3 regions of the Cutibacterium sp. LaCa_89 genome follow, and region 2 is predicted to be linked to each of the others. Evidence: riboswitches for the same ligand, from Rfam matches in the RefSeq annotation. Region 2 holds a riboswitch; each other region holds the start of a gene.
What was found. Region 2 has a riboswitch for thiamine pyrophosphate ahead of thiM (hydroxyethylthiazole kinase). Riboswitches for the same ligand answer to the same signal wherever they lie in the genome.
Positions count from the first base shown of each region.

Region 1: linked by a shared signal. The riboswitch ahead of ACP8LP_RS00720 (ECF transporter S component) and the one ahead of thiM (hydroxyethylthiazole kinase) in region 2 are both predicted to bind thiamine pyrophosphate.
Region 3: linked by a shared signal. The riboswitch ahead of ACP8LP_RS00500 (bifunctional hydroxymethylpyrimidine kinase/phosphomethylpyrimidine kinase) and the one ahead of thiM (hydroxyethylthiazole kinase) in region 2 are both predicted to bind thiamine pyrophosphate.

Region 1 covers NZ_CP190889.1:170,396-176,442, forward strand. The annotation lists gene ACP8LP_RS00710 (NUDIX hydrolase) at 1-274, shown strand, start outside; gene hrpB (ATP-dependent helicase HrpB) at 256-2,766, shown strand; TPP riboswitch at 3,066-3,169, shown strand; gene ACP8LP_RS00720 (ECF transporter S component) at 3,205-3,828, shown strand; gene ACP8LP_RS00725 (ATP-binding cassette domain-containing protein) at 3,825-5,927, shown strand; gene ACP8LP_RS00730 (glycosyltransferase family 4 protein) at 5,985-6,047, opposite strand, start outside.
Region 2 covers NZ_CP190889.1:927,080-933,126, forward strand. The annotation lists gene ACP8LP_RS04340 (MFS transporter) at 1-1,298, shown strand, start outside; gene ACP8LP_RS04345 (serine hydrolase domain-containing protein) at 1,303-2,670, opposite strand; TPP riboswitch at 2,781-2,889, shown strand; gene thiM (hydroxyethylthiazole kinase) at 2,858-3,691, shown strand; gene thiE (thiamine phosphate synthase) at 3,678-4,325, shown strand; gene ACP8LP_RS04360 (L-lactate dehydrogenase) at 4,424-5,392, shown strand; gene ACP8LP_RS04365 (NAD-dependent malic enzyme) at 5,434-6,047, shown strand, end outside.
Region 3 covers NZ_CP190889.1:118,174-124,220, reverse strand. The annotation lists gene thiM (hydroxyethylthiazole kinase) at 1-759, opposite strand, end outside; gene ACP8LP_RS00505 (MFS transporter) at 756-2,111, opposite strand; gene ACP8LP_RS00500 (bifunctional hydroxymethylpyrimidine kinase/phosphomethylpyrimidine kinase) at 2,169-3,749, opposite strand; TPP riboswitch at 3,732-3,826, opposite strand; gene ACP8LP_RS00495 (oleate hydratase) at 4,008-5,792, shown strand; gene ACP8LP_RS00490 (AIR synthase related protein) at 5,854-6,047, shown strand, end outside.

The sequences.
Region 1 (6,047 bases), 760 kb from region 2:
TCCGGCGGAGAAACCGCGTCCTGGCGAGTCTCTGGAGCTTCAGTGGGTCAGCCCTGACGAGTTCGCCGCGCTCCCGGGGGCCGAGCCCGATGCCGTCATGATCATGACGATGATCGTCGAGCGGGTGGCCGATTCCTGGATTCCTATCCGGGCGACGGACTGGTCGCTGGAAGATGCCCCCACGGAGGCAATGACGAACCGCACGGTCGCCGAGGCCACTGCTCCTGATCCCCTGGACGAGAGGGAGACCCAGGGGTGGGGGACGGCCCAGTGACGCGGAGTTTCGACCTCGACGCAATAGGCTCCGGGCATCCGGTTGCCGATCATTGCGACGAGATCACCACAGCCCTGGATGTTGGGAGGGCGGTCATCGTCGCCCCACCGGGCACCGGCAAGACGACCTTCGTCCCGCCGCTGGTCGCATCGCGGTGTTCGGGTCGGGTCATCGTCACCCAGCCACGACGGGTGGCAGCCAGAGCCGCCGCACGCCGACTTTCCACACTCACCCGGACCCGCCCCGGCGAGTTCGCCTCCCACACCGTGCGCGGGGAGTCGACGACAACCCGCGACACCAGGGTTGAGTTCGTGACGACCGGGATTCTCCTTCGCCGCCTGATGCGTGATCCTGACCTGACAGGGGTTGATGCCGTCGTCCTCGACGAGGTCCATGAGCGTCATCTCGATGCCGACCTAGCCGTCGCGATGGTGTGCGAGGTGGCCCAGCTGCGCGAGGACCTCACGGTGGTGGCGATGTCGGCCACCGTCGACAGCTCCGGGTGGGCGAGCCTCCTCGGTACGGACGAGCCGGTACCGGTCGTCGAGGTGTCATCGGCCCTGCATCAGCTCCAGATCGAGTGGGCCCCAGCCTCGGGATCCCCTGTGGATTCTCGGGGTGTGACTCCCGAGTTCCTCAGTCACCTTGGCAGTGTCACCGTCGAGACCCTCGATCACCACCCAGATGGTTCGGCGCTGGTCTTCGTGCCGGGGGCGCGCGAGGTCGACCACGTCGTCGCGGATCTGCGCTCCCGGCTCGATGGCGTGGAAATCGTCGGGCTGTCAGGGTCGATGTCGGCGCGTGAGCAGGATCGTGCCTTGTCAGACCCAGGTGACGTGCGCCGTGTCATCGTCTCGACGGCGGTTGCGGAATCCTCCCTGACGGTGCCGGGGGTGAGGCTCGTCGTCGACTCGGGTCTGTCTCGGGAACCGCGCCTGGATCGTGATCGCGGCATGACGGGCCTGGTGACAGTCCGGGAATCTCGAGCCTCGGCAATTCAGCGTGCCGGACGTGCAGCTCGTCTCGGCCCTGGCGTCGCGGTGCGGAGCCTGCGGCCCCAGGACTGGTCTGGGATGGATGCCGACCCGGCCCCCGAGGTTGATCATGCCGACCTTGTGGCACCGCTGCTGGCGCTGGCCGTCTGGGGCTCTCCTCGTGGCGAAGGCATGGCCCTACCAACCCTATTGCCACAGGACCGGGCGGCCGAGGCCGAGGAGGAACTGCGTGACCTAGGTGCTGTTGACGCTGACGGTCGAGTCACCGACAGAGGGCGTCAGCTCGCGACGGTTCCGGTCGACCCGCGTCTAGCAAGGGCCCTGGTCGACGGCGCGCCGATTGTCGGGTCTCGTCGCTGCGCCGAGATCGTCGCCATGCTCGGCCTCGACGACGGACAGGTCGACCTCGTCGGGCAGTGGCGCCAGTTGCGGACTGGTCGTCACCCCGATGGGAGGGTGTGGCGTCGCGAGGCTGACCGGCTTTCGCGTCTCACTGACGATTTCCCCGACACCAACATCACCGACGATGATGCCGTCGCCACGGTCGTCTCCCTGGCTCGCCCAGGTTGGATCGCTCGCAGCCGTGGTGAGGGGTCATCGTCCTATCTGTTGGCTTGTGGCACTGGGGTTGAACTGCCCCGCAACTGCCCACCCGGGTTGCTCGGGCAGCCCTGGTTGGCCGTTGCCCGAACCTCTCGCGTCACGAGCGGCGCCCTCATCCGGGCAGCGGTCCCGCTGGCGGAATCGGCGGCTCTGGATGCCGGTTCGGCGATGCTCGCGACCGAGACCACGGTCACCTGGAATGGCGGCAAGGCTCGCGGTCGGCGCGTTTCGCGGCTTGGTGCCATCGAGTTGTCGTGCACCCCGGTCCGGCCAGGGCGTGATGAAGCCCGTCAAGCGGTGCTGGAAGAAGTGAGATCCCGCGGGCTCGAGGTTATAGGCCTGACGAAGAACGGTGAGTCCCTGAGGAGTCGGCTCGCCCTGGCCCACCGGGTACTCGGAGACCCCTGGCCTGACGCCAGTGATGAGGCTCTGCTCTCTCGCGCCGAGGAATGGCTCGACTTGGATGGCCTGGCCGCAGGGCAGGGGAGTGACGCCACCTCTGGCCTACGCAGGATGCTGGGGTGGCAGCAATCGGCACGTCTTGACGAGGCCCTCCCCGAGACGATCACGGTCCCCAGCGGGTCGCGAATCCGCGTTGACTACCCGGAACCCGGCAGTGACGCCGCTCCGGTGCTCGCGGTGAAGCTCCAGGAGTGTTTCGGGTGGACCGACGGCCCGATGATCTGTGACGGCCGCGTGAAGGTGGTGCTCCATCTGTTGTCCCCAGCCCGACGTCCGTTGGCCGTCACAGACGATCTCGCCAGTTTCTGGGCCAACGTCTACCCCTCGGTGCGAGCGGAGAATCGTGGACGTTATTCCAAACATCCCTGGCCCGAGGACCCACTGACGGCCATGCCCACGAAGCGCACGAATCGGGCGTTGGGGCATAGCTGACGGCGGGCCAAGTCCAGCACCCACGCTGAGTCCGGGAGTTGAGGACTTGTTTCCAAGCAACGTGTCCCTTCGCGTCCCGGTCCACCCGCAACCTTGTGGAGATCGGGGTTCTGATGGCGAAAGCTGCTACGGGAGATGGCACGACGGGGGTCCATGACCCCGATTTTCACCAGGAGGCGGAATACCCGACATCGTCGGGGTCCGGGCGACGGGCCCCGCCCGACGACCTCCGAGCCCCGCGCAAGGATCGCCGAACCCGTTGTGGGTGGAGACTTCCCGCCAACCGCGACTACGATGGCTCTCAACGACAGGGGAGCATCATCGGATGCTGAGAGTGGGCACCGCCCAGACCCTCGAACCTGAACCGGTTAGGACCGGCGTAGGGAGTCGGGCTCTTCGCGCATGTGCGCCCCCTTCCGAAGGGACGGAAGGATTTCCATGACCAACGACAAACCTGCCATGCGGTATCGCACCATTGACATCGTCACCCCAGTGATGATCGCGGTGGCCTTCGGTGTCATCTTCCTCGGTTACGGCGCTCTCTACAGCCTCCTCAAGCCGGTGTCCTCGGTGTATGTGCCAGCCGAGGGCATTCTCGCCGGCATCTGGTTTCTACCCGCCCTCATCGCCGGCCTCATCGTCCGCAAACCCGGAGCGGCCCTTCTCGCGGAGGTCCTCGCTGCATCCATTGAGGCCGCCCTCGGAAGTCAGTGGGGAGCCGGGACCCTCATCTCGGGTCTCATCCAGGCTCTGCCGATGGAGCTGTGTCTGCTCATCGTCGCCTATCGCAAGGCTGGACCGAAGCTCGCCATGGTTGCCGGAGCTCTCACCGGTATCGCTGAGGGTATTTACGAACGTATTTCCTATTACCCGATGTTCCGTTTCGGGGACACCGTCGTTTACCTCATCCTCATGGTCGTCTCCGGAGCGCTGCTTGGCGGGCTGCTGGCGTGGGGTATCGTCCGCGGCCTGGCGGCCGCTGGTGCCCTCAACCCCTTCGCGGTTTCTCGTGAACTGCGTGGCGGAAAGCGGAGTACGGCGTCGGCGCGGAATCTGTCATGACTGACGTCTTGGCCCGTAATGACCAGGTTGACGACGTTTCCGCTCGTCGGGCGGTGCCAGTGGATGTCGAGGGGTTGACTGTCGGCGTCCCGGGCCGCGACGCCCCCATCCTCGGGCCCATCGACCTCCACCTGCCTGCTGGCGCAAGGGTGCTTGTCACAGGGCCTTCGGGTGCTGGCAAAACGACCCTGCTGCACGCCGTCGGAGGGTTGCTGGAGGAGGAGAGTCACGATCTGACGGGCCAAGTGAGTACGTGGGGCGACGACAACGTCGGTCTGCTGCAGCAGGAGCCGATCCACTCTGTCGTTGCCGCGACCTGTGGACGTGACATCGCCTTTGGTCCGGAGAATCATCGCGTTCCCCGCGAGGAGATCTGGCCGATCGTCGAGGATTCCCGACGCCGTGCCCGGTTCACCATTCCCTGTGACCACTCCACCACGAAGATGTCGGGCGGGCAGATGCAACGTCTCGTCATCGCCGGAATCCTGGCCACCGACCCCGGGCTGCTCCTCCTCGACGAGCCGATCTCGATGCTCGACGAGGAATCGGCCAGCGCGATTCGAGACGAGGTCGCCATGATGGCCCACGACCGGACGGTTTTCGTCGTCGACCACCATCCGGACCAGTGGCGTGGGATCCTCGACCAGGTTGTCGAGTTGACCGATCACGGCACCCTCAAACGGATCTGGGATTTCGAGGACTACCTCGACTCGCGCGAGCCCACCGAAGTGCCGTGGCACCCCGCTACTCCCGGCGAGGCAGTCGCTCGGGCCGTCGCTCTCGATGCTCACCGTCCGCAGTCTGTCGACGTGCTGCTTCGTGGCGTCGAGATGTCGGCCCGACGCGGTTACGTCACGGTCCTGTCAGGGCCCAGCGGGGTCGGCAAGTCCACCCTGCTGAGGCTGCTGGCCGGGCTTGACGACCCTGCCGCCGGCGAGCTCGCCCTCCCCGAGCCCGGGCACACCGCCTGGGTGCCGCAGAACCCGGAGAACTACCTCGTCGCCCGCACAGCTGCTGACGAGCTCTTCGCCTCGCCGATGGTTCCTGAGAACGCTGATCTGCGCGACCTCGTCAGGACCTTCGGGCTCAAGCCGATCCTCGACTCCCACCCCATGACCTGTTCGGGCGGGGAGAAGAGGCGCCTCGCCATCGCGGCGGCACTCGCTCAGAAACCCGACCTGCTGCTCCTCGACGAGCCGACCGTCGGCCTCGACGACGACCGCGGTGCCAGTGTCCTGACGGCCATCCGCGCCGCGGCGGACTCCGGGGTTGCCGTCGTCGTCTCTTCCCACGACCCCCAGGTCATCGAGATGGCTGACGAGGTCGTTGACGTCGCCTCGTACCGCGATCCGGATCCTACCCCGGACGAGAACCCCCAGGGGAAGCCGGCATTCCTGACGAAGATCAACCCTCTCGTCGTCCTCCTTATCGCCGTCGCAGGCATTGTCGGGTCCCTCTTCGTGCGATCTCCGCTCATCGGCGCCATCGGGCTCATTCCGGCCGTCGCCATGGCTCCGATGTGTTCCCGCCGCGTCAAACCCTTGGCGGTTCGGACGGTTCCGGTCGTCATCGCCGCGGTGATGTTGGTCTGGACGACCCTGTTGCTCCACAGCGGGTTCACGAACCCAGCGGTGTGGAGCGAGGCGACCCGTCAGGGGCTGAGGATCCTCGTCTTCGTCCTGCCGGGCGCACTGGCCTCTGCCGCGGCCGATCCCACCCGCTTCGGCGACGCCCTGGCACAGCAGACCCACCTTCCGCAGCGCCCGGTGGTGGCGTCGGTGGCAGGTGTGATCCGGATGGGGCACCTGGGCGACCAGTGGCGCGTCCAGTCCGATGTGCGCCGCCTGCGCGGGATGGGGCCGGCGTACTCCCTGTCATCCCGGGTCAAGTACCTGTCCTCGATGACATTCGCGATGGTGCTGTACGCCATGAGGTCGTCGGAGGTGCTCAGCCGGGCCATGGACTCCCGCGGTTTCGCGACGGCGACTCGGCGTACCTACGCCGTCGAGTCGCGCTGGCGAACACGAGACCTGTGGGGAGTCGCGTTGGCCGTCCTCGTCATCGCCGTCCCTGCCATTGCAGCGGCACTGCTGGGGTGACGGACTCCGACGACGCAGAGCGGCGGGGTTGCCCACCCCAGCCGCTCGTTTCCGACGTCAGCGGTACAGCGCCTTTTCCAGCACCGTCTCGAGCTTGTCGACCGATGCTTGTAGGGAGTA
Region 2 (6,047 bases):
CGCGCAATCAGAAGAATCTTGTCGCCCTTGCTATCATCGGAAACATTTCCGAGTTCTTTGACATCTTTCTCATTGGTTTCGTTGTATCCGCCCTCACTAAACCATGGAACCTGACCGGCACTGAGGCGGGCGTCATCCTCGCCTGTTCTGGCTTGGGTACGGTTATCGGTGCCATTATGTGGGGACGTCTGGCAGACAAAATCGGACGCCGTTCGTCATTTTTCTGGTGCGTCCTCATGTTCGTTACATTCACCGTCCTATCAGTGTTCACCCCAGATCATGGCTGGGTTATGCTCGCCATATTGCGTATTGGTGTGGGGATCGGTGTTGGCGGCCTCAATATCACCTCGATTCCGTATGTTCAAGAGTTTGTGCCAGCTAAACAGCGTGGACTTCTTGCTGGATTGGCGTCGGTATTCATACCTCTCGGTCTATTTCTGGGGTCATTCGCGCAAAATGTCTTGGGTGATAATTGGCGTGCCCTCATCGCACTGGGTGCGATTCCCGTCTTCCTGCTTGTGTGGATTCGCTTTGTCCCCGAGTCGCCAAGATTCTTACAGAGTCATGGACGGGAAAATGAAGCTCGTGAGGCTTTGGCGTGGGCGTTGGAGATGCCGGCTGACGACATTGGAGATCTGCCGCCCGTAGAGCACGTCCGAGACGCTTCGTACTCACTTGTCTTCGGCAAGTACCGCAAGAGCCTCCTTATTGTCAGCCTAGGGTCCTTCTGCTTCATTCTGGGGTCATTCACGATTCAGTCGTGGGGTCAGACCCTCCTCAAGACCGGCTTCGGCAAGTCTGCAGAGCAAGTTGGAATCCTGTTTATGTTCGTCTCTCTGGCCGATCTCATCGGGCGCTTCCTGTCAGCATGGCTGGCCGACCGCATCGGTCGGAGGATCACGATGCTGTCATTCGGTCTGGTAGGTGCCGCCGGAACTCTGATCATCGCGCTTTCGGCTCATCTGGGTTGGGGCTGGCAGGTCTTCTTTGCCGGCGTCCTTGTTGCGATGGCCTTCGGCGACGGCGCCTTCGGTATTCTGAACGCCTTCGGCGCCGAGCAATTTCCCAATGAGGCTCGCTCCACCGGTCTCGGACTCGGTTACGGCATCGGTGCGACTGCCAAGGTCATCGGTCCGGCGCTCATGGGACTCATGGTGGGCGGATCTGCGGTCAAACAGAATGTCACCTTGGACGCGGTCTTCCCGGCGTTCATCCTGTTCACCGGGCTGCTCGTCATCGGCGGTGTGACATACATGTTCGCCCGCGAAACTCGCGGCACCTCACTCGACACGATCTGACCTATCAAACGATCCTGACGTCGAGGGCCTGTACCTGACTCAACGGGTTAACCGAAGCCGTGACCTGACGGGTAGCCAGGGGGCCCTCGACACGCCAGATCCAGCGATACGGCGTCATCTCGACGACGTCGATCGTGGCATCCGCGGATTCCCCGGTGGCCTTGACCACGTCCTCGAAATCCTTGCGGCGCTGATCCAACGGACGATCCATGTCCATCGTCGGGCTCCACTCCTGAGCCACCAGATCGTCCGACCAGTTGCGAATGATCTTCTCGACGTCGTCGAGATGCTGCCGGACTTGGGGATTCATCGGCGAAGGATGGACGGCATCACAGGCCTTGCGATCCTTGGCCGCGGAGGGCAGCAGCAGGTCGCCCACCCCGGGAACAACGGTGTCGAGGGCCGTGGAGGTTACGCGGATGGCCGGGTGATACGTCTGATTCGCCAGCACCACGACGCCGACCCCGGAGGACGGATGCCACATCATCGTCGATCCATACCCTGGATACCCGCCACAGTGGTAGACGATGTGTTCCTTCCCCGTGACAGCGACGTGCAGGCCATATCCGTACCCTTCGGTGACTGGGCCGTACGTCGTGAAATACCGCTGCATTTGCTGCATGTCGCGAAAGACCTGGTCCCAACCATGGTCCTCGCTGGTCCACGCGGTGATGAAATGGCTCACCCAGATCCCGACATCCTTGGCGGTGCAGATGAGGCCGCCGATGGGGGAGAAGGTTCCGGAGCCAAGCAAGGGCTGGACGCTGCCATCTCTGCCGAGGCCTGGGGCGAGCTTTCCCTCGGGTACTTGCGTGACGTCGAGGAAGGATTCGGTCATCCCCAACCGACGGATGACGTCTTCCTCGACGACGTCGATGAATGGCCGCTCGGTCGCCAACTCGACGACGCGGCCCAGGATCGCGTAACCGAGGTTGGAATAGGCGTACCCCGTCCCCGTCGCGAAGTTCGTGATGAAGGGTTTACCCAACAGCGCCTCGAACTCCTCGCGTGCCATGGCCTGCTGACGGTCGGCCCACGGATCGTCCGGTGGTAGACCGGTAGACATGGACAACGCGTCACGAATCGTTGCGTTGGCGATGGGCTCCTGAAGCTGCGGAATCCACCTGCCGAGGGTGTCGTCGAGAGCGGGCCGTCGAGAAGCCACGTCGATCAGCCCGTGACAGATCCCAAGGACGCTGGCAGCGGTGAACGACTTCGACATCGACGCGATGCTGTAGACGCGATCGTCGGTGTCGTTACAGCGCACCTCACTGTCGTCAACGGTTGCCCAGGACAACGAGGTTCCACTCCCGGCGGCTTCTGACGACGCAGCATTGAGAACGTCGACGACAGGGCTAAGACGGGGATTCATGGCGGCATTGTGTCACTTGAGACGTGGGTTGGTAGAGCGGATTCGGACACCGCTGGCCCTAGAAGACAGGAGTGCGGCGTTGCCAGCGCGCATCGTGGCAGTAGATTGGACCACAACAACGCGGGAGCCCACCACAAGGGCTGAGAGGGTGTCGTGATGGCACCGACCGTCTGAACCTGTCCGGGTAATGCCGGCGAAGGAAGTGGTTGACATGACTGAATTGTCGAATCTGGTGTCGGAGTCTGTGGAGCGGCTGCGTCGGGACAAGCCGCTGGTGCAGTGCTTGACGAACATCGTGGTTGCCAATTTCACCGCGAATGTGTTGTTGGCTGCGGGGGCGGTTCCCGCTATGGTCGATAACCCCTCAGAATCTGAAGGGTTCGCCTCGGTGGCTGACGGCGTGCTAGTCAATGTTGGTACCCCGTACCGGGAGACCGCTGAGGCCATGGTTGTTGCCGCGCGTGGCGCCGCAGGTAGTGACACGCCGTGGGTGCTCGACCCGGTGGGGGTCGGGATGCCATGGCGTACCCAGGTCGCGCTGGACGCGTTGCACGTCGGCGCTCCAGCCGTCATCCGGGCGAATGCCTCCGAGGTATTGACCTTGGCTGGAACGGGAGCGTCTTCCCGAGGCCCGGAGGCCGGAGATACCGTCGAGGATGCCTTGAGATCCGCCGCTGAGCTCGTGCGCACATACGGCACCGTGGTCGCCATTAGTGGTCCCGTCGATCACATCGTGGACGCTCGCCGGCACGTAACCGTGTCATCGGGGCATGAATGGATGGCGCGAGTGACCGGGGTCGGATGCTCACTAGGGGCTCTGACAGCAGCCTTCGCAGGCGTCCAGAAGGATCACCTCATTGCCGCTACATCCGCAACCGCCATGCTGTGCGTAGCTGCCGAACGAGCAGCAGATCGCAGTGTGGGCCCGGGCGGATTCGCTCAAGCTCTCATCGACGAGCTGTTCCTGGTGTCACCCGACGAAGTCGGCGCGAGAGGAGGGCTTCGCGATGTCACGGCCTGACTTCGATCTTTCGGTGTACCTCGTCACAGACACCGCCCAATGTGGCGGCCCAGACAGGGTCGTCGAGACCGTGCGGCGTGCTATCGCCGGCGGGGTGACTCTGGTCCAATTCCGCGACCACGACCTGCCCGACGACGAATTCGTCACCTTGGGACGGCGGGTGAAGGATGCGTGCAGTGGAGTACCCCTTATCATCGACGACCGGGTGCATCTGGTCGCCGACATCGGAGCCGACGGCGCCCATGTCGGGCAGTCCGACATGCCGGTCGCCCAAGTTCGAGAGATTCTCGGGGACGATCTGCTAATTGGCTTATCCGCGCAGACCTCCGCCCATGTGGAGGCTGCGCTGTCTCATGGCCGTGACGTCGTCGATTACTTGGGTGTTGGGGCTTTGCATGGCACGGGGACTAAACCTGAAGCAGGCGAGCTCGGCCTAGCCGCGATACGCGAAGTCGTCGACGTCAGCCCGTGGCCGGTGTGCATCATTGGCGGCGTCGCTGCCTCTGACGCTCAGGATATAGCCCGGGTGGGTTGCGACGGCCTCAGCGTAGTCTCGGCAATTTGTCGAAGCGCCGATCCCGAGTCCAGTGCTCGGGAACTCGCACAGGCGTGGCGCCGCGCGAAGGGGAGGTGACGTCAGGGCGTGCACAAGCGCCCAGTGCTACTGGCATCTTGTTCAGATGAGCGGCCCTGGTGCGCATGGTACATAATCAGGCACGAGGGCACCCTAAGATGAGCGCCATGAGCACTTCTGACGTCACTCGTCGCGCCTCCAAGATCTCCGTCGTCGGGGCCGGTTCGGTTGGTTCCTCGCTGGCCTACGCCTGCCTCATCCGCGGATCGGCCGACCTCGTTGCCCTATACGACATTGCCAAGGACAAGGTCGAGGCCGAGGTAGCGGACCTCGCCCATGGCACTCAGTTCACCCCCGCCTCAGTGATGGGTGGCGCTGATGTCCACGACACTGCCGACTCTGATGTCGTCTTCATCACTGCCGGGGCCCGTCAGAAGCCGGGCCAGACCCGTCTGGACCTTGCCGGCGTCAATGCCAATATTTTGCGTTCCCTCATGCCGCAGCTGGTCGAGCAGTCCCCGAACGCCCTGTTCGTGCTCGTCACCAACCCCTGTGACGTCCTGACCGTTGTTGCCCAGCAGGCCACCGGGTTGCCGGCTAACCGCGTCTTCTCGACCGGTACCATGCTCGACACCTCGCGGCTGCGCTGGCTCATCCGTCAGTGGGCCAACGTCGAGCAGCGCCATGTACACGTGACCATCGTCGGCGAGCACGGCGACTCGGAGTTCCCGCTGTGGTCGACCGCCAACATCTCCGGTGTGCCGATCCACGACTGGACAGTCGAGGGTGAGCGCGTCTTCACCGAGGACGTGCTGGCTGATCTGGCTCACGAGGCCGCCTTCGCCGCGTACAAGATCATCGAGGGCAAGGGTGCGACGAACTACGCCATCGGTCTGACGGGTGCTCGTCTTGCCGAGTCCCTGCTGCGTCCGGGCCGTTCCGTCCTGCCGCTGTCCAGCGTCATCGAGGATGTCCACGGAGTCTCCGGGGTAGCCCTGTCCATGCCGTGCATCGTCTCGCGTGACGGCATCGAAGGAGTGGTCCCGGTCTCCATGAGCGCAGCGGAAATTGCCTCCCTTGAGGCTTCCGCGGAACGCTTGCGTGACACTTTGTCATCCATCTCGTGACCTGCTGAACATCTGTGCTGACGACCTTCTAGGCTGGGGGTATGTCAGTTCCTTTTCAGTATGCACAGGACAGTGACGGAGAACTTCTCAAGATTGCGGCTCGCGGCCAGGAGGTGTTGACGAACCCCCTGGCCAACCGAGGCACGGCTTTCACCCTCGAGGAGCGCAAGACCCTTGGTCTCACGGGCCTGTTGCCGTCGGGAGTCATGACGATGACCGACCAGCTCAAGCGGGTTTACGCCCAGTACTCGGCGCAGCCGGACGACCTGGCGAAGTACCTGTACCTCAACCACATGCACGACCGTAATGAGGTGCTGTACTTCCGCCTCATCGCCGAGCACATCGAGGAGATGCTGCCCATCGTCTACACCCCGACGATCGGCAAGGCGATTGAGGAATACAACCACTGGTACGACCGTCCGCGCGGTATTTACCTGTCCATCGACGACCCGGAGGACATGGAGCAGGCCCTGGGGCAGTTGGGCCATGGCCCTGACGATGTCGACCTCATCGTGGCCACCGATGCAGAGGGCATCCTTGGCATCGGTGACCAGGGTGTCGGTGGCGTGGCGATCACCGTCGGGAAACTGGCGGTGTACACCGCGGCAGCCGGAATCCACCCGCACCGTGTCCTACCCGTCATCCTCGACGTCGG
Region 3 (6,047 bases), 810 kb from region 2:
CTCCACTCCGGTTCTCGCGACCTCGTCGAGGGCGTCGAGCAGTTGCACACGAAAAGTACCGGGTCCGCCGGCACGGGCCGCCGCGACCTCACCGGCGACGTCGAACCAGGTCACGGCCGTCACGGCGGCCTGCACCGGATCATCGGTGGCCACCAGGCACCCCGCGGTCAACGCGCCCAGTAGGCAGCCGGTCCCGGTCACCCGGGCCATGAACGGATGGCCTCTGGAGATCTTCTCGGCCACCCCATCGGTGGTGACGACGACATCCGTCGGCCCCGACACCACGACGACTCCCCCGGTCCGTCGCGCCACCTCGACAGCTGCGTCGACGGCGTGCTCGGGGGCATCCGCCGAGTCGGCTCCGCGTCCCCCTCGTCCTCCCACGAGGGCGAGGATCTCGGAGGCATTCCCCTTGACGACGTCAGGTCCCTCGTCCAGGAAGTCGCGAGCCATCCGGGTACGCACCGGCGCCAGCCCGATCGCCGTCGGGTCGAGGACCCACGGGACGCCGTCAGGACGAGCGGCGACGGTGGCGGGGATGCCGACCATGCCATCGGTCGACAGGGTGCCCAGGTTGACCGACAGGGCGTCGGCGGCCGTGACGACGACCGGGGCCTCCTCGAGGGTCTCCGTCATCATCGGACGCAACCCCGCCGCCAACAGGCCATCGGCCACCAAGGACATACTCACCGTCGCGGTGAGGCAGTGAACCATGGGCGGATTGCGTCGAGCAGCCGCCACCACCTCGTCAATCGTCATGCCACCCTCGCCACCTCGTCGATGTCAGCGTCGATGTCAGCCCCCGACAGCCGCGGGCCGAGGACGGCACCGAGCACTACCAGCAAACCACCGAGGACGACGAGCACGAGCACTGCCCCGAGATGCCCGAACACGCCCTCCAGCCCCGGCAGGTAGAACGGGTACAGCGCCGGCAGGATGAGGGACAGGCTGTACCCCATGCCGTAGCCGGTGGAGCGCACCTCGGTGGGGAACCTCTCAGACAGGTAGGCCGAGATGGGACCGTAGGCCGACACCGTCGCCACCTGGAGGGCGACGGCGAAGACGGCTGCCCTGCCTGCTGATGCGGAACTGATCGCTCCCCACCACAGCAGCGGGCCGAGCACCGCGGCACTGATTCCCCAGCACACCAGCAGACGGCGTCGTCCCACCCTCGTGGACCAGTGCCCGGCCAGCGCCATGAAGATCGCCTGACCAACGGAGGCGACTCCCATCACCCAGGAGGTCGCCGTAGCCGTCAGCCCGGCGTCGGTGCGCAGTCGCGCGGTGAGGATCAGCACGGTGGTGTCGGTGAGCAGCCACAGCCCCGTCATGAGGGTGAAGACCTGCCAGAAGGCCGGCGCCCACGCCCCGGCGATGACCTCACGCACACCGGGAGTCGGGGTCTTCCAGGCATCCCTGGAATCATGGGTGCGGTGGAGGAGAGGAGCGTCGCAGACCCGCCGGGAATAATAGATGATCATCCCGATGCTCATCGCAGCACCGATGACGAAGAGGATGCGCCATCCCCATGCGGCGTAGCGGTCCGGCCCGAGAGCGGCCAGCATGACGGCGACGGCGAAGGCGATTGACGCCTGGGCCCAGGGAGCCATCGACAGGATGACCCCGGACGCCAAGCCGCGTTTCTTGGGAGATGACCATTCCATCGCCAGCGGGATGGCGGCGGAGTACTCACCGGCGACGAAGATCCCGCCCAGGAATCGCAGCAGCAGGATGAGCCCGATCGTCCACGGCCCGATGAGCTGGTGGGTGGGCATGACGGCGATGAGCCCGGCGCAGGTCGCGGTGCCGGCAATGGCCAGGCGGGTGGTACGGGTGCGTCCCAGCCGGTCGGAGATCCGTCCGAAGATCATCCCGCCGAGGGGACGTCCCAGCAGCATGGCGATGACGACGAGGGCGCCGACGGAGGCGCTGGCCGAGGGGCCGGCGAGCACCACCATCGCGGGGGCGAGGGCCGTCAGGGGTAGGAAGACGTGAATGTTGTCAATCCAGTTGCCGACGACGCCGGCCCGCAGAGCGGCCCGTCCTTCGGGTGGCATCGTCCCCTTCGACGAGGTGTTCGGAACGGTGGGCAGTGATGTTGCCGTGGTCATGAGGGCAAGTCCTTGAACAAGTGTGGATGGTGCGGTCTGGAGCGGGGCGATGGCGGCTCAGACACGCATCGCCTGGTCGAAGAACTCCAACTCATGACGACAGGCCGTCAGATAGGCATGGGCAGCACGTGCCCGAGCAGTCGGACCAGCTTGTTCGAAGGCCTTCTCCACGACGACGAGGGTGTGCGAGGTAGCCTCGACAAACCCCGGGGCCCGGTAGGTGTCGAGCCACAACGCATAGGGATGGCCTTCCGGAACCTGCGGCAACCCGGCTCCCACCTGGGCATACAGCCAGAAGCAGGGCAGGACGGACGCCACCCCGACGACGTAGTCGTCACCCAGAGTGTGTGCCAGCAGGAAATTCGTGTACGCCGTCGTCACCGGGCCGGCCGGAGCCTGATCGCGTCCCTCCAACCAGGTGCGGTGCAGGGCAGCCTCCTCGACGATGCAGGTCTCGGACGACTGCGCCCACCACGCCGCGTCCTGCGGGTCGACGGCGCGAGCAGCCAGAGCGGCCAGGGCTCGTGAATAGCAGGCCAGATATCGGGCGTCCTGACCGAGGTAGAAGTTGAAGGCGTGACCCGTTAAGGTGCCATCGACGAGGGCAGCGACGAAGTCCGATCCCTGGATCTGACGGGCCAGATCCGCGCTGGCCTGCCACAGGGCCGTCGTCCACGGACCAACCGGGTCCACCGCAGCAGTGGGTGCTGACCCCGCCGAACCGACGAGGGCCTTGGGAGACTCCAGCGGCTCGATCGGCCCGAACCAAGCCACCGCCGAGGCATCGGCGGACAGCCGTCGTGCCCGGTGGGAGTGGTCGACCGGACCGTGTCCCCGGCCAACCTTCAGCTCTGACCCGTGCAGAATCGCCTCGTGCAACCAGTCGGTGACCCATCCCAGGGCCTCGCCGGGAGCATCCCCTGCACCCAGCCGGGTCGCCAGAGCCGAGGAGAGCGAGCATCCGGTGCCGTGGGTGTTCGTCGTCTCCACCCGGGTGCTCTGCGCGGTGTACGTCGTCCCTTCCGAGCCCACCCAGATGTTGTCGACACGCCGGGAGTCGAGATGGCCGGTCTTGACGACGACGGCGACCCCGGTCTCCTTGGCCCAGCCGCGCGCCTGTTCCAGGGCTTCCTCGGCGCCCTTCGCCGGTCCGGTCTCGCACAGCACTGCGAGCTCGGGAATGTTCGGGGTGACGACGGTTGCCCGGCGACAGAACTCGCGCATGGCAGCCTCGGCGTCAGGGGCGAGGAGCCGGTCTCCGCTGGTGGCGACCATGACCGGATCGACGACGACAACGGGCGGGCGGTGCTCGTCGAGGAATCTGGCGACCGTGTCGATGATCTCGACCGTTCCGAGCATGCCGGTCTTGACGGCGTCGATCGCCACGTCATCGCTGACTGCCGCCAACTGCTGCCTCAGGAACTCGGTGGGTGGGGTGTGGATCGCGCGCACCCCTTGAGTGTTCTGGGCAACCAGGGCGGTGACGACGGCCATCGCGTACCCACCGGCCGCGGTGATGGACTTGGTGTCGGCAGCAGTGCCGGCACCCCCGGAGGGATCCGTTCCCGCGATGGAGAGGACGCGCGGGACTGAGCCCTGCGACGGGTTTCTGGGGGTGGAAGAAGCCATCTCGGACATCCCTTCGCCAGTACGAACTAGATCAGGTTCCACGGGTGTGATCTCAGCGCCGATACGGCGCACCCCGTGTCCAGCGATAAGTATGGCACCCGACTGCGACAAGGCACTGCACCCCGAGTCCCGACGACGAAGAACGCTCAAGAAAACTCTTACGAAAGTCTCAAAAAGAGGGCATTCCATCACACCCTTCCGGCGCTATCGTGAGGCTAGTCGAAGTTCACCGGAGAACTTCCGGCGAAGTCGTATGAGGAGTGAATCATGACGAACTGCCAAAAGATTTATCAGCGCAGCTTCCCGGTCAGCCCGGATGGCAACTCGTTCGTTCACAACGACCTCGGTCGTTACACCATGAACCACCCGGTGCCCCCGGACGACATCGCTGAGCGCAAGGCATACCTGGTCGGCTCTGGTATCGCTGCACTGACGGCAGCCGTCTTCCTCATCCGTGACGCCAAGATGCCTGCCGAGAACATCACGATCCTCGAGGAGCTCCACCAGCCCGGCGGCGCCTTCGACGGCGACGGCGACACCGAGAAGGGCTTCATCGCCCGTGGCGGTCGTGAGATGGAGCAACACTTCGAGTGCTTCTGGGACGTCATGAAGGACATCCCGGCCCTCGAGATGCCCGAGCCCTACAGCGTCATGGACGAGTTCCGGATCGTCAACGAGAACGATCCGAACGTCAACCACTGCCGCATCATCAACAACCAGGGCCAGAAACGTTCGGCCTACAAGATGGGCATCAACAAGAAAGGCCAGCTCGCCGTCCTAAAGCTGCTGCTGGCCAAGGAGTCCGACACTTACTACAAGTCCATCGAGGACTGGTTCGACGAAGACTTCCTGCACTCCACCTTCTACACACTGTGGAAGACGATGTTCGCCTTCGAGCAGTGGCAGTCCCTGACCGAGTTCAAGCGCTACATGCACCGCTTCCTCCACCTGCTGCCCGGATTCTCGGACCTCTCCTGCCTGCGGTTCAGCCGCTACAACCAGTACGACTCCTTCGTCGTCCCGCTCATGAAGTGGCTGACCGAGCGCGGCGTGAAGTTCCAGTACGACACCTTGGTCTACGACGTCGACCTGGAGATCACTGCTCACCGCAAGGTCGCCCGAGGCATTCTGTGGCGCGACAAGGAGGGCGGCGAACATCGCATCGACATGACCCCGAAGGACCTCGTCTTCGTCACGAACGGTTCACTGACCGAGTGCACCGGCTACGGCGACATGGACCACCCCGCCCCCTACAACAAGGACGAGGTCGCCGGCTGGGAGCTGTGGCGCAACCTGGTCCGTCGTTCCGCCGTGTTCGGTCGTCCCGACGTCTTCTGCAGCGACGCCGACAAGACGGTGTGGCAGTCGATCAGCTTCAACTTCATCGGTGAGGACCATCCATTCCTCCAGAAGATCAGGGAACTGACGGGCAACGATCCACTGTCCGGACGCACGGTCACCGGCGGCATCATCACCGCCGAGGACTCGTCGTGGTGCATCTCGCTGACGATGAACCGTCAGCCACAGTTCCACGATCAGCCGAAGGACTGGGGCGTCGCCTGGGCCTACGGCCTGTACCCGTTCGAGAAGGGCGACATCGTCAAGAAGCCGATGCTGGAGTGCACCGGAGAGGAACTGCTCAAGGAGTACTGCTATCACTTCGGTCTGCTCGACCAGTTCGAGGAGATCAAGGCTCGCACCAAGGTTCGCATTGCGACGATGCCGTGGATCACAGCCTTCTTCATGCCTCGTGGCAAGGGAGATCGCCCGGAGGTCATCCCGGACGGTTGCGTCAACCTGGCCTGCCTGGGCCAGTTCGTCGAAACCCCGGACGACTGCATCTTCACCGTCGAAGGATCGGCTCGTACCGCCATGATGGCTGTCTACGGGCTGCTCAACCTCGACCGCGACATCCCACCGACATGGCCTGCTCAATACGACATCCGTTCTCTGCTGGCCTCCGCCAAGACACTCAACGACGGGCACCTGCCCGGTGGTCGACTGTTGTCGGTCCTGCTGCGCAATACCTACTACGAGGACATCCTGCCGTGACGTGCTGACGTCATGACGTCCTTCCAGTGCAACTTCGGGGCGGTCGCGGTTGAATGACACCGTGACCGCCCCGAACCATCTCCCCTCATCCCCCCTACCCGTCACGAGGCTGCGTGACCTGCTGGTGGCTGATGTCCCGGCTTCTCGTCTGGTCATCGCCTGTGACACCATCGGTGGGATCGGCCCGCGTCCTGACGACTCCTACCCAGCTGACCCGGTGTGGTGCGCTCATCTGGGAGCGCGGGTACCCCTCCT